One region of the Herbidospora sp. NBRC 101105 genome, then DNA from elsewhere that is predicted to be linked to it. Evidence: riboswitches for the same ligand, from Rfam matches in the RefSeq annotation. Region 1 holds a riboswitch; each other region holds the start of a gene.
The links. Region 1 has a riboswitch for cyclic di-AMP ahead of QSK34_RS29565 (coiled-coil domain-containing protein). Riboswitches for the same ligand answer to the same signal wherever they lie in the genome.
Positions count from the first base shown of each region.

Region 1 (4,416 bases):
CTCCCGACGCCGTGTGTCGACTGGGACGTGCATGCCCTGGTGAACCACCTGGTGTACGAATCTCTCTGGGCGCCCGAACTGCTCGCCGGCCGCAGCCCGGCCGAGATCGGCGACGTCTTCGACGGCGACCTCATCGGCGACGACGCCGTCAAGGCGTTCGACTTCGCCGCGCACGCCGCCGTCACCGCCGCCTCGGCGGAGGGCGTGCTCGACCGCACCGTGCACCTGTCGTTCGGAGACGTGCCGGGACGCGAGTACGTCACCGAACTGTTCGCCGACGCCCTGATCCACACGTGGGACCTGTCGAACGCCATCGGCGTGGCCGACCGGCTCGACCCGGAGCTCGTCTCGCTCTGCGCCGACTGGTTCGCCGGCTGCGAGGAGGGTTACCGCAGCTCGGGCATCATCGGCGGGCACGTGCCGGTGCCGGAGAACGCCGACGCGCAGACGCGGCTGCTGGCCGCCTGGGGACGCCGGGCCTCCTGACGGGGCCTCCGGCTAACGGCCCGTGGGCCGCTTGCCGTGGTTGGCCTTCTTCTTGCGGCGGGCCTTGGACTTGCGCTGTCGTTTACCCATTGGCCCACTGTGCGCCTCGTGCGAGCACCTGTCCACCTCCCATGTTCCAACATTTTCTATGCGATGATTTGTTGGAACATGTTTGAGAGGGGGAGCTGATGCTGGCCCAGCAGAGGCAACAGGCGATCCTCGAACGGGTCCGGCGCACGGGCGGGGTGCGGGTCGCCGACCTCGTCCGCGACCTGGGCGTCTCCGACATGACGATCCGCCGCGACCTCGAGGCGCTGGCCGATCGCGGTCTGATCGAGAAGGTGCACGGCGGCGCCACCGTCGCCGGGCCGGGGTCGACCGAGGAGCCCGGGTTCGCCGCCAAGTCGGTGCGGCAGCAGCCCGAGAAGGAGGCCATCTCCCGCGCCGCCGCCCACCTGGTCCGGCCGGGCAGCGCGGTCGCCCTGTCGGCCGGCACCACGACCTGGACCTTCGCCCACCACCTCGTCGACGTGCCCGACCTGACCCTCATCACCAACTCGGTCCGGGTGGCCGAGGTGTTCCATCGGTCCGGGCGGCCCGGCCAGACGGTCGTGCTGGTGGGAGGCGTGCGCACGCCGTCCGACGCCCTCGTCGGGCCGATCGCGGTGCAGGCGATCAGGTCGCTCAACGTCGACACGCTCGTCCTCGGGGTGCACGGCATGAACGCGCGGGCCGGATTCACCACCCCCAACCTGCTGGAGGCCGAGACCGACCGCGAGCTGGTGGCCGCCGCGCAGCAGCTCGTGGTGCTGGCCGACCACACCAAGTGGGGCACCGTCGGCATCTCCACCATCGCCCGGCTCGACCGGGCCGATGTTCTCGTCACCGATTCCGGCCTGGACAAGGAGGCGCGCGACGAACTGGCCGGCCACGTCGGCGAGCTGATCGTCGCCGAACCCGCATGAACCGCCATCTGACCCACCTGGCCGACGGCCGGGAGCTCATCTACTTCGACCTCCACGAGCGCGACCACTCCGCCAAGGACCTGCGCGACCTGCCGCCCCGGCCCGACCCCTCGGAGCTGCGGCACGACCCGGTGCTCGACGAGTGGGTGGCCGTCGCCGGCCACCGGCAGACCCGCACCCATCTCCCCCCGCCCGAGGAGTGCCCCCTCTGCCCCGGCCGCCCCTGGTCGGAGATCCCCTCGGCCTACGACGTGGCCGTGTTCGAGAACCGGTTCCCCTCGTTCAGCGGGCCCATCGGGCGCTGCGAGGTGGTCTGCTTCACCGACGACCACGACGCCTCGTTCGCCGGCCTGAGCGACGAGCGGGCCGGGCTGGTGATGGACGCCTGGGTCGACCGCACCCGCGAGCTGTCCGCGCTCGACGGGGTGGAGCAGGTGTTCTGCTTCGAGAACCGGGGCGCCGAAATCGGTATCACTCTCCCCCATCCGCACGGGCAGATCTATGCGTATCCCTATGTGACACCCCGCACCCAGCGGATGCTCACCGTCGCCCGGCCCGGCTCGCTCGCGGCCGTGGTGGCGGAGGAGCGTGCCGGGGAGCGGGTGGTCGCCGCGAACGACCACTGGACGGCCTTCGTGCCGAGGGCCGCCCGGTATCCGTTCGAGGTGCACCTCTATCCCCACCGGCAGGCGCCCGACCTGCCCTCGCTCACTCCCGAGGAGCGGGCGGCGTTCGGGCCGCTCTACACCGGGGTGCTGCGGGCCCTCGACGGGTTGTTCGGGGTCCGTATGCCGTATGTGGCCGCCTGGCACCAGGCGCCGGTTCGCTGGGGAAGGGAGGTGGCGTACGTGCACATGGAGCTCTTCAGCATCAGGAGGGCGCCGGAGAAGCTGAAGTACCTGGCAGGTAGCGAATCCGGTATGGGAGCGTTCGTCAACGACGTGCGGCCCGAGGAGGCGGCCTCTATGCTCAGGGCTGCATCGGGAAAGATGGGGCGCCAGATCACGGATTGATCTCCGTATGGTCGCAACTTTAAGTAGCACTTGCCTCGTCTTTACCATTACTATCCACACGAACCCGCCGAGACCTCGGCGGACTGCCTAATCCCGGGCGTGTCGCCCGGGAGCCGGGGACCCACCAGAACCTGGGGTGCAGGCGCGATCGAGCGCCCGGGCTTCTCCGCCCGAATCCGTCAGCTAACCCGGCCGGCGCAAGGAGAGGAGTGGGCGCTGCCCGCCACGACGCACCGACGCAACCGCCGGTTGTTCCTCCTTCCGGTGGCGGCCCTGGTGGCCGCTTTCTGCGCCGCGCTGGTGCCCGGCCCCGCCGTCGCGGCCCCCAAGCCCGACGCCGACAAACTGCGCAAGCAGCTGTCGAGCCTGGAGAAGAAGGTCAACTCGCTGATCGCGCAGTACCACGCGGCGCGCGACGACCTCGCCAAGGCCAAGACGGCGTCCAAGGCCGCCCAGGAGAAGCTGGAGAAGGCGCACGCCGACTTCGCGGCGGCCCAGCGCGAGATGGCCCGGCTGGCCGGGCTCAGCTACCAGTCGGTCCCCGGCAACGGCGGGATCGTGCTGCCGCCCGGCATGGGCATGTCGCCGCTCGCGATGCAGCTCGGCAACGAGCAGGCCGCGATCGTGCGCAACTACAAGCAGAAGGAGCAGGCGCGGGCGCAGGCGGCGGCCGAGGCCAAGGGCCTGATCGCCGAGATCGACAAGAAGTCCAAGGACATCGAGAGGCGCCGCGTGGAGGCGGAGGACCTCATCGACGACATCAAGGACCGGCTCGACGACCTGATCCCGATCGGCCCCGGCAAGCTCGCCAACGGCGGCTGGGCCCCGCAGCTGCCGACCGGCGCCGACAACATCACCGCCCGCACCCGCCTCATGCGCGAGGAGGCCAAGGCGGCCTTCAAGCTGAACAACTCGATCGGCTGCTTCCGCGTCGACACCATGGGCGAGCACCCGCTCGGCCGCGCCTGCGACTTCATGATGACGACCGGCGGCGCGATGGCCACGGGTTCGGCCAAGATCCTCGGCGACCAGCTCGCCGAGTGGGCCCTGAAGAACCGCACCAAGCTCGGCGTGAAGTACGTCATCTGGCGGCAGCGCATCAACAGCGGCACCGGCTGGCGCTTCATGAGCAACCGCGGTGGCAACACCGCCAACCACTACGACCACGTTCACATCTCGATGTTCTGAGCCCCGACCCCACCGGCCGGCCCGCCCTGACCCCGCGAGCCGACCGCGCACGACTCCCCCGCCCGCCCCGGCGCCGAGCCCGCGATCGACCCATCGCGAACCCGGCCCGCACCCGCCATGAACCGACCCCCCGGATGGCTGGAACCGCGTCAGACCCCCGCGAAACGGCCGCCCCGCCCAGGGAGTTCTCAGGCAGAAGCACTACCCTGACCCCAAAACCCCCACAAAGCTCATCGAACCCCCCGTAAGCTCTCAAAGACCAACTGCCCCACCCCACGATCACGCGGGTGTGCGCGCCCTGCCCCCGCGGTGCGCACGCCCGCGTGATCATCCTTCGGAACCCGAAGTAAGTGATCACCTACAGAAGCGCCCGAAGGTTTACCCGGATTCGATAACGATCATGTTTCGGCATTTATCCGGGCGCTGGTTACACGCACGTGAATTCTGCTGCAAAGAACCGTCGCCCGGACGGGTGCACGAGCCCCCCAACTGGAGCCCCAACCGCCTCCCACCAGGAAAGTCGCCCGCCGCACCGTGTTTACCTCCGGCCCCGCCATCCCCACAGATAAAAGTTTCAACGACAGGCCCGTTGACACCCGACTTATCCCGAAATTAGCTTATGGAACGGTACACCTCGGGACTGTTGTGGCACCTGTGTCAGCTGTGACTCATCGCAGCCGGCCGGGCACGGATCCCGACACTCTCCCTCCCATGCCACGCGAGAGGACCAGCGTGAGATCCGCTGATTTTTCCCCGGCCCGCGG
Region 1 covers NZ_BSSX01000007.1:612,642-617,057, reverse strand. Annotated here, with positions in the region: gene QSK34_RS29580 (TIGR03086 family metal-binding protein) at 1-486, shown strand, start outside; gene QSK34_RS37970 (50S ribosomal protein bL37) at 499-576, opposite strand; gene QSK34_RS29575 (DeoR/GlpR family DNA-binding transcription regulator) at 675-1,451, shown strand; gene QSK34_RS29570 (galactose-1-phosphate uridylyltransferase) at 1,448-2,464, shown strand; cyclic di-AMP (ydaO/yuaA leader) riboswitch at 2,539-2,676, shown strand; gene QSK34_RS29565 (coiled-coil domain-containing protein) at 2,729-3,652, shown strand.

Region 2 (4,416 bases), on a different contig from region 1:
CTCACCCAGGCCTGGCCCGAACTGGTCGCCTCGCTCGCCGAGGAGACGATTCCGCCCGCCGCCGAGCCCGTGCTGGTCGCGGCGGCAGCCTATCTGACCCGGCCGCCCGGGTGGGCCTCGATGGTCGAACTGGCGCGCGAAGACCTCGACCAGGCCGCCGCCCTCGACAGCCAGCGCGAGCAGGCCGAAGGGCGGCTCAAGGAGCAGCTCGCCCAGCAGCGCACCGCCGCCAAGGAGGAGATCGACCGGGTCCGCGAGCAGCTCAGAGCGGCCCGCGCCGAGAACACCGACCTGCGCCGCAAACTCCACGACGCCCGCGAGCGGGCCAAGGCCGCCGAGCAGCGGGCCGGCGAGCTCGAGGCCGCCACGGCCGACGCCCGCGCCCGGATCGCCGGGGCCGGGGCCGCCGCCGAGACCGAGGTGCGCCGCCTCAAGGAGCGCCTGGCCGAGGCCGAGCGGCACCTGGAGGCCAGCCGCCGCGCCGCCCGCGAGGGCCGGTCGGTGGAGGACGCCCGCATCCGCGTGCTCATGGACGCCCTCGAAGACGCCGCCAAGGGCCTGCGCAAGGAACTGGCCCTGCCGACCACGATCAGCCGGCCGGCCGACTACGTGACCGCCGTCAGCGGCACCGCCCCGTCGGTGCGCGACGTGCCGGCCCGCGCGCTGGCCGACGACGACCCGCAACTGCTCGACCAGCTCCTCGCGATACCGAACCTCCACCTGATCATCGACGGCTACAACGTGACCAAGTCGGGTTACGGCACGCTCACCCTCGCCGACCAGCGGCAGCGCCTGCTGACCGGGCTCGGCGGGCTGGCCGTCCAGGTGCGGGTGGAGATCACGTGCGTGTTCGACGGCGCCGAGCTCGACGGCCCGGTCCAGGTGTCGGCGCCCCGGGGGGTGCGGGTGGCGTTCAGCGCGCCCGGTCAGATAGCCGACGACCTCATCCGGCAGATGGTCCAGATCGAGCCGCCGGGCCGCGCCATCGCGGTGGTGTCGTCCGACCGCGAGGTCGCGGTCTCTGTCCGGAAGATGGGCGCTCGTCCGGTTCCTTCCATATTGCTCCTCCGCCGCCTTGGCCGTGCGTGATCACGTCGTCGCCCCACGTGATGACCTGCGCGAATACCGGCGAATCGGTTGAGGGTACATGATCGCCTGAGTAAAGTCCCGACCCAGGTCTGTCCGGTATGGAGGGGGTTTCGGGCGTGCGTGGGCGGGTACCGGCCGTGGCTGGTTTTGCGGCGTTCGTTCTGCTTCTTCCGATCACGGGGGCGGCGGCCGATCCCAAGCCGACCATCCCCCAGGCCAAGGCCAAGCTCGCGAAGCTGAACAAGCAGGCCGACCAGTTGGTCGAGGAGTACAACCAGGCCAACGAGAAGTACAAGAAGTCGAAGAAGCAGTACGACCTGATCAACGCCGGCTTCAAGAAGCAGAACGTGAAGGTCGAGACGCTCCGGGCGGGCGTGGTGGGCCTGGCGGTCTCCAGCTACCAGACGGGCGACATCCGCAGCCTCTCGGGCATGTTCGGCACCGCGGCCCCCCAGAACGCCCTCAGCGGCATGGCGATCATCAACCAGCTCGCCACCAGCCGCCAGCTCCGGCTCACCGAGTTCGAGGACGCCATCGCGGGCCTGAAGCAGCAGCGCGACCAGCGCAAGGCGGCCTTCGAGGAGGCCGCCGAGGTCCGCGCCGACCTGGCGGCCAAGAAGAAGAAGACCGACAAGATGGTCGACGAGCAGATGAAGCTGCTCCGCGAGCTGGGCGCCTTCAACCCGGGCAACCCGCAGAGCACCGGCCAGGTCTACAACGGCCCCGCCTCCGGCAACGCCCGCGCCGCCCTCGACTTCGCCTTCGCCCAGATCGGCAAGCCCTACCAGTACGGCGGCACCGGCCCCGGCGCCTGGGACTGCTCCGGGCTCGTCCAGGCCGCCTGGCGGGCCGGCGGCGTGAGCCTGCCGCGCACCAGCTACGAGCAGTGGGCCTGGGGCAAGAACCGCCAGGTGCCGATCAGCGACCTCCAGGCCGGAGATCTGGTCTGGCACAGCGGTTTCGGACACGTCGGCCTCTACACCGGACAGGGCTCGGTCGTGCACGCGCCGCAGACCGGCGACGTGGTGAAGATCACCCCTCTTGCGCAGTACAACCCCGACAAGGCCGTTCGTCCCTAGCGTGTCGTATGGGGCTTTTTTCGGGTTCTGTGACAAGGGGTGTGACCAGAGTCACATCACCCTCCTAAATCCCGCGATATGCAGGCGTTTTCGAATAGCGCCGGAGTTTATCTGATCTTTATCTTCTGCCAAAACTTTGCCGACTTATGGCGGAGTCGGTAACTTCTGGCTTCGCGACGAGCAAGCCATGCCGTCCGCGGACAGTCCGGCGCGTAGCCGCCGATGTCTTAATAAAGATCCATGTGTCGCACGTCACGCGACACAGCCGAATCCATGCAGCCAGGAGGCATGGAGCCGGGGACCCAAAAGGTTCCCCAGCGGAGCCAGGGGTGAATCGGTGAGAATTCCGCGCCGTAGGGCTACTTCCCTGCCCGAATCCGTCAGCTAACCCGGTAGGCATCAGAGGAAGATCCAAGGAGCAATCCTGTCCACAACCCCCGCATGCCTGTCCCGCATCGCCCGCCTCTCCCTTGGCGGCGTCACGCTCACGGCCTCGGTCGGAGCGGTCGTGGCGCCTCCCGCGCGGGCCGATGAGGTGACGGTCACCGTCACGAGGAACACCACGGCGGTCCCGGCCTCGGGAGAGGCGGCGCCCGCCGCTCCCTCGGCCGCGAAGACCCAGGCCAAGAGCAGGTCCGCCAAGCGCGTCAAGAAGCTCAGCAAGGCCCAGCGCCAGCGGGTCCAGGCGAGCAAGGCGGTGGCCGTCGCGAAGAAGCAGATCGGCGACCCCTACCGGTGGGGCGCCACCGGTCCCGGCGCGTTCGACTGTTCCGGCCTGGTCCAGTTCGCCTGGCGCAAGGCGGGCGTCAAACTGCCCCGTACCACCTGGTCGCAGAAGAGCTCGGTGAAGAAGAAGATCAGCTGGAAGGCGATGCAGCCGGGCGATCTCGTGTTCACCAGCGGCGGCGGCCACGTGGGCATCTACGTCGGCCACGGCAAGATGATCCACTCCCCGAACTCCGGTTCGCGGGTGCGGATCGACAAGCTGGACACCTACCGCAAGCGCACCTTCGTGGGCGCGGTCCGGCCCGGGATCTAGACACCCCCGGCGAAGTACCGATCGGCCCCGTCCGCCTCCTTCCCGGCGGGCGGGGCCGCGGTGTTTGTACCATCCGTTGGCATGCGGTTCCTGGTGACGGTCAGTGTGCTGCTGGCCGTCCTGTCCGCCGGGCAACCCCCGAAGGTCCTGTACGGCCAGAGCTGGCCCGTCGCCGTCCACGGTCAGCATGTCCACGTGCTGGCGGCCGACCGGCGTTTCCCCGGGCTGGCCGGGGAGGCCGACCGGGCCGCCGAGGCCGTGGCGCGGGTGTGGGGCGCGCCGGTGACCGCCACCGTCCTGGCGCCCGCCACGACCGAGCGGGCCGCCGAGATCGCCCGTCCCGCCCCGGTGACCGGCATGGCCGCCCTGGCGGGCCCCGGCTTCGTGGTGATCGAGCCGCACGGCTGGGCCTCGCTCTCGGCCCAGGGGAGAGTGATCGTGCTCGCCCACGAGCTCACCCACGTCGCCACCGGGGCCGCGACCCGGCCCGACATGCCCGTCTGGCTCGTGGAGGGCTACGCCGACTACGTCGGCTACCGTGACAGCGGGCTGCCGACAGGGGTGGTGGCCGCCGAGCTCGCCGCCGACCGGCGGGCGCCACGGGAGCTGCCGACACGAGACGACTTCCGCGCGGGGGGCGCGCGGGTCCCGCAGGCCTACCAGGAGGCCTGGCTCGCCTGCCGCTACATCGCCGAGCGCTACGGCGAGGCCGCGCTGACCGCCCTCTACCGGGCGGCCCAGGCCGATCCGGCCACGGCGCTGCGGCGCACGCTGGGCGTCGGCGAGGCCGAGCTGACCGCGGCCTGGCGCGACTACGTGATACGAAGTGTTCCGGAGGCGGAGTGGAACGTACGGGGATGAAGGCCGCGGCCGTGGCCTTGGCGGGGCTCGGGGTGGCGATCGCCGCGGTGGTGGCGGTGACCACGCCGTGGCACGCGCTCGCCGCCGGCGCGCCCGAGGTGCGGCCCGATCCGGTCCGCGACTTCGGGGCCGCCGAGATCGCCCGCGCCGAGGCCTTCGACGCCGCCACCAGCCTGCCGTCCTACCTGTCGCTCGCCGTCACGCTCGTGATCGCGGGGGTGCTCGTCGCCACCCCGCTGGGGGCCCGGCTGATCGACCGGCTCCGGGGCCCCTGGTGGCTGCGGGCGCTGCTCGCGGTGGCCGGGATCTCCGTGGTCTCGCTGGCGATCCGGTGGCCGCTCGGCGTGT
Region 2 covers NZ_BSSX01000001.1:600,484-604,899, forward strand. Annotated here, with positions in the region: gene QSK34_RS02745 (NYN domain-containing protein) at 1-1,089, shown strand, start outside; gene QSK34_RS02750 (C40 family peptidase) at 1,227-2,168, shown strand; cyclic di-AMP (ydaO/yuaA leader) riboswitch at 2,422-2,582, shown strand; gene QSK34_RS02755 (C40 family peptidase) at 2,677-3,207, shown strand; gene QSK34_RS02760 (gluzincin family metallopeptidase) at 3,289-4,068, shown strand; gene QSK34_RS02765 (M48 family metallopeptidase) at 4,065-4,416, shown strand, end outside.
Region 2: it holds a riboswitch for cyclic di-AMP, as region 1 does, so the genes downstream of both, QSK34_RS02755 (C40 family peptidase) here and QSK34_RS29565 (coiled-coil domain-containing protein) in region 1, are expected to answer to the same signal.

Region 3 (4,416 bases), on a different contig from region 1:
GCCGCGATCATCTTGGTGCGCTTGGGGCCCAGCCCCGGCACCTCCACCAGCCGGGCCGGCTCCTCCTCGATGACCCGCAGGGTGTCGACGCCGAAGTGGAGGGTGATGCGCTCGGCCATCTTCGGCCCGATGCCCTTGATCAGCCCCGACCCCAGGTAACGCTGGATGCCCTGGATCGTCGCCGGCAGGACGGTGGTGTACGACCAGACCTCGAACTGCCGCCCGTAGCGGGGATGGGAGGTCCAGCGGCCGGTCAGCCGCAGCGACTCGCCCGGCTGCGCGCCCAGCAGCGGGCCCACCACCGTCAGCAGGTCGGGGCCGGACCGTTCGGTGGCCACGCGCGCGATGGTGTAGCCGGTCTCCTCACTGGCGAAAGTGATCCGTTCGAGAACGCATTCGATCACCGAGCCCGATTCCACGCGCCAGAGCGTAGACCATAGCCTGGCCCCATGGTCTTGGAGAGTACGGCGCGGGCCCTCGCGCTACGGGTGGCCACCGAGCAGGCCGCCTCCCGCATCCCCGCTCTGGCGGTCGCGGTGATCCGCGGCGGCGAGCTGGTCTGGTCGGGCTACCGGGGACGCGTGGGCGAGGGCCCGCCGACGGCCTCCACGCAGTTCCGGGTCGGGTCGATCACCAAGAGCATGGTCGCCGTCATGATCATGCGGCTGCGCGACGAGGGGCTGCTGGACCTGCTCGACCCGCTGGAGAAGCACCTGCCCGGCACGCCCGCCGGCGAGGTGACGATCGCCCAGCTGCTCTCGCACACCGGCGGGCTGACCGCCGAGCCGCCCGGCCCGTGGTGGGAGCGCACGCCCGGGGTTCCGATGCCCGAGCTGGTCGGCATGCTCGACGCGATGACCGGCCGTCACCGGCCCGGCCGCCGCTTCCACTACTCCAACCTCGGGTTCGGGTTCCTCGGCGAGGTGGTGGCGCGCGTCCGGGGCCGGGGGTGGGCGCAGGCCGTCCACGACGAGGTGCTGATCCCGCTGGGCATGCGCGACACGACCGAGCGGCCCCGGGTCCCGCACGCCACCGGATACGCCGTGCACCCGTGGGCCGACGTGCTGCTGCCCGAGCCCGAGCACGACGCGGTCGCGCTGGCCCCCGCCGGGCAGATGTGGTGCACCCCGGCCGACCTGGCCCGGTGGGCGATCTTCGTCGGCGGCGACGGCGCCGGCGTCCTGCGCCCGGCCACGATGGCCGAGATGCGCGAACCGGCCACCGTCGAAGACGGCCCGTCGTGGACCTCCGGCTACGGCCTGGGCCTGCAGCTGCGCCGCCACAACGGCCGCCGCCTGGCCGGGCACACCGGCTCGATGCCCGGTTTCCTGGCCACCGTGTGGGCCGACCCGTCCGACGGCGTGGGCGTGCTGTTCCTGGCCAACACCACCAGCGGCGTCAAGGGCAACGCCCTGACCGGCGACCTGCTCGACATCCTCGACGAGCACGAACCCGCGCTGCCGGCCGAATGGCGGCCCGCCCCGGTCGACGACGACCTGCTGGCCCTGACCGGCCCCTGGTACTGGGGGCCGGCCGCCTACGTCCTGCGGGCCCTGCCCGGCCGGGGCCTGGCCCTGACGCCGGTCGGCGAGACCGGGCGCGCCTCCCGGTTCGCCGCGCTCGCCGACGGAACCTGGCTGGGCCTGGACGGTTACTACGCCGGCGAGACGCTTCGGGTGGTCCGCACCGGCGAGGGCGTACACCTCGATCTCAACACCTTCGTGTTCACCCGCGAGCCCTATGGGCCGCCCGGACCGGTGCCCGGCGGGGTCGACCCGGAGGGCTGGCGCTGACGTTACCCCCACAATGTGTTGATTGTCCAAGTTTGACCGATTCTGGGCTTTGTACTACCTTCTGGGGAACTCGAGGCGGTGTGACCTACGTAACCGCAGGTCAGCCGCCGAAGGAAGACAACTAGAGATCGCCGAATCCGCGCGCCCCGCGCGGAACCGGGGAACCAGCGAGGACCCGGTGATCACCTGACTCTCCCGATCACCACGCACACCCACCGGGTCCTCTGGGGTGAATCGGCCTGTCTGCCCCTCAACGACAGGCCGTAGGGCGGCTTCCACGCCCGAGTCCGTCAGCTAACCCGGTAGGCGCATGGAAGCAAGGAGTCAACCCCACCCATGCGAGCCCCCAAACCTGGAATCCGCGCTGTCCTGGCAACCGGTCTGATGACGGCGGCCCTGGTCACCGGCGGCACCGTCGCCGCTGTCGACCTGACCCCCAACGCCGTCGCCAACGCCGAGGCCGCCGCCCCCGCGGGGACGGCACCCGAGGGAGTCACCCTGGCCTACAGCCCTCTGCTGGAGGTCGCCAAGGGACTGCCCAAGGTCAGCGCCCAGCAGGTGCTCAACCTCGCCACCAGCCAGGTCGGCACGAGCGAGAACATGTACGGCGGCGGCACCAAGTTCCACCACTGGTACATGAACTCCGAGCGCGCGGCCGAGACCATCGCCCGTGACGGCGGAACCCGCTACGGCTACGCCAACGCCCCCTGGTGCGACATGTTCGTCAGCTGGGTCGGCAACCAGCTGGGCATCAGCCCGGTGCTCGGCGAGGACGCCTACACCGTCCGCCACGCCGAGTGGTTCGCCGAGAACAACCGCTGGGGCACCGTCCCGGCCCCCGGCGCGGTCGTGTTCTTCGACTGGAACGGCGGAAAGGACATCCACGACATCCAGCACGTCGGCTTCGTCATCAAGGACAACGGCGACGGCACCATCGAGACCGTGGAGGGCAACACCGGCAACGGCGTGGTCGAGGTCCGCGAGCGGCAGACCGCCGACGTCGTCGGATACGGCTACCCCGTCTACACGGCCTGACCCCACGGCCTAGAAGTTCTCCCCCAGCCAGGCCCGCCAGGCGCTCTCCGCCAGCGGCCTGGCGATCTCCCCCGGAAAGGCGTGGTGCTCCGCGACGACGGCGTCGCGGTAGCCGTGGACGAGCGTGATCAGCGACGTCGCGGTCACCACGCACAGGAACCCCGCCTCGGCGAACACGACCTGCGCGTCGTCGGGGTTCAGGCCGGGCACCGCGACGCGGCCCTTCTCCGGTGGCTGCCCCAGAGAGAAGGCGTCGAGAAAGGCCGCCCACACCCTCGCGGCATCGGGGGTGGGGCGGCCGATCTCGAACAACGCGTAGTCGGCGGTCACGCCCGGGAAGTGCCGCAGGTAGGCCTCCAGCTTGCGCAGGTAGAGACCGTCGCCCACCGACAGCGCGTCGTACTGGTCCTCCCAGTCGCCGGTCAGCAGCCCCGAGTGCACGAACCGCAACACCGTGCTGCCGCCCGACCGGCCCTCCAGCAGGTATTCGAACGCCATGAACGACCCGTCGGCCGCCGTGTCGGTCGTGAACGCCAGCCGCTCGCCCGGCTCCCAGCCGGTCACGGTGGCGTGGGTGGTGAACCCGGCGACCGTCTGACGGCCCGCGCCCCCGACCCCGGGTTCGAAGTCGTTGGCTCCCATGAACCACGAGTCGACGCCCGGCCCGGTCGCGATCGCCTCCCACACCTCCTCGGTCGTGGCGGGCAGGACGATTTCCTCACGGACCTCGAACTCGTGTGCCATGCGGCTCAGCCTAGCGAGACAGGTTCCGGTAGGCCCTCACCGAGAGCGGCGCGAAGATCGCCGTGATGACCAGCGGCCAGGCCAGCGCCAGTTCGAGCGCGTGCGCCGCCGCCCAGGTGTCGTTGGCCCAGCCGGGGTTGCCGAACAGCTCCCGGGCCGCCGCCGCCGTCGACGACAGCGGGTTCCAGTCGGCGATCACGCCCAGCCAGCCCGGCATCGTCGCCGGGGAGGTGATGGCGTTGGACAGGAAGCCGATCGGCCACACCAGGATCTGCAGGGCCATCACCGCCTCCGGGTTGCGGATCTTCAGCCCGAGCCAGATCCCCGCCCACAACAGCGCGAAGCGCAACCACAACAGCAGCCCGACGGCCGCCAGCGCGTCGCCGAACCCGTTGCGGGCGCTCCAGCCGACGGCCAGGCCGCTGACGATCAGCACCGTCAGCGACAACACCGTGGTGAGCATGTCGGCCGCCGCCCGGCCCGACACCACCGCCGAGGAGGCCATCGGCAGCGACCGGAACCGGTCGGTCACGCCCTTGGTGACGTCGTTGCCGATCGCGGTGAAGGTGCCCTCCAGGCCGAAGACCATCGTCATCGCGAACATGCCGGGCATCAGGAACTCGCGGTAGTCGCCGCCGGGCACCGCGATGCCGCCGCCCAGCAGGTAGCCGAACAGCAGCAGCACCATGACGGGGAACAGCAGCCCCGCGACGAGCTGGCCGGGGTTGGCGGTCCAGTGGGTGACCTCACGCCGGGTGACGGTCCAGCCGTCGGCGAGGGCCCAGGTCAGTCGGTTCACGCGTGACTCCTCGGGGCGGGCGCGGCCGGTCGGCGCCGGATACGG
Region 3 covers NZ_BSSX01000001.1:2,007,028-2,011,443, forward strand. Annotated here, with positions in the region: gene recD2 (SF1B family DNA helicase RecD2) at 1-419, opposite strand, end outside; gene QSK34_RS08920 (serine hydrolase domain-containing protein) at 450-1,793, shown strand; cyclic di-AMP (ydaO/yuaA leader) riboswitch at 1,913-2,117, shown strand; gene QSK34_RS08925 (CHAP domain-containing protein) at 2,178-2,828, shown strand; gene QSK34_RS08930 (SRPBCC family protein) at 2,838-3,572, opposite strand; gene QSK34_RS08935 (ABC transporter permease) at 3,583-4,371, opposite strand.
Region 3: it holds a riboswitch for cyclic di-AMP, as region 1 does, so the genes downstream of both, QSK34_RS08925 (CHAP domain-containing protein) here and QSK34_RS29565 (coiled-coil domain-containing protein) in region 1, are expected to answer to the same signal.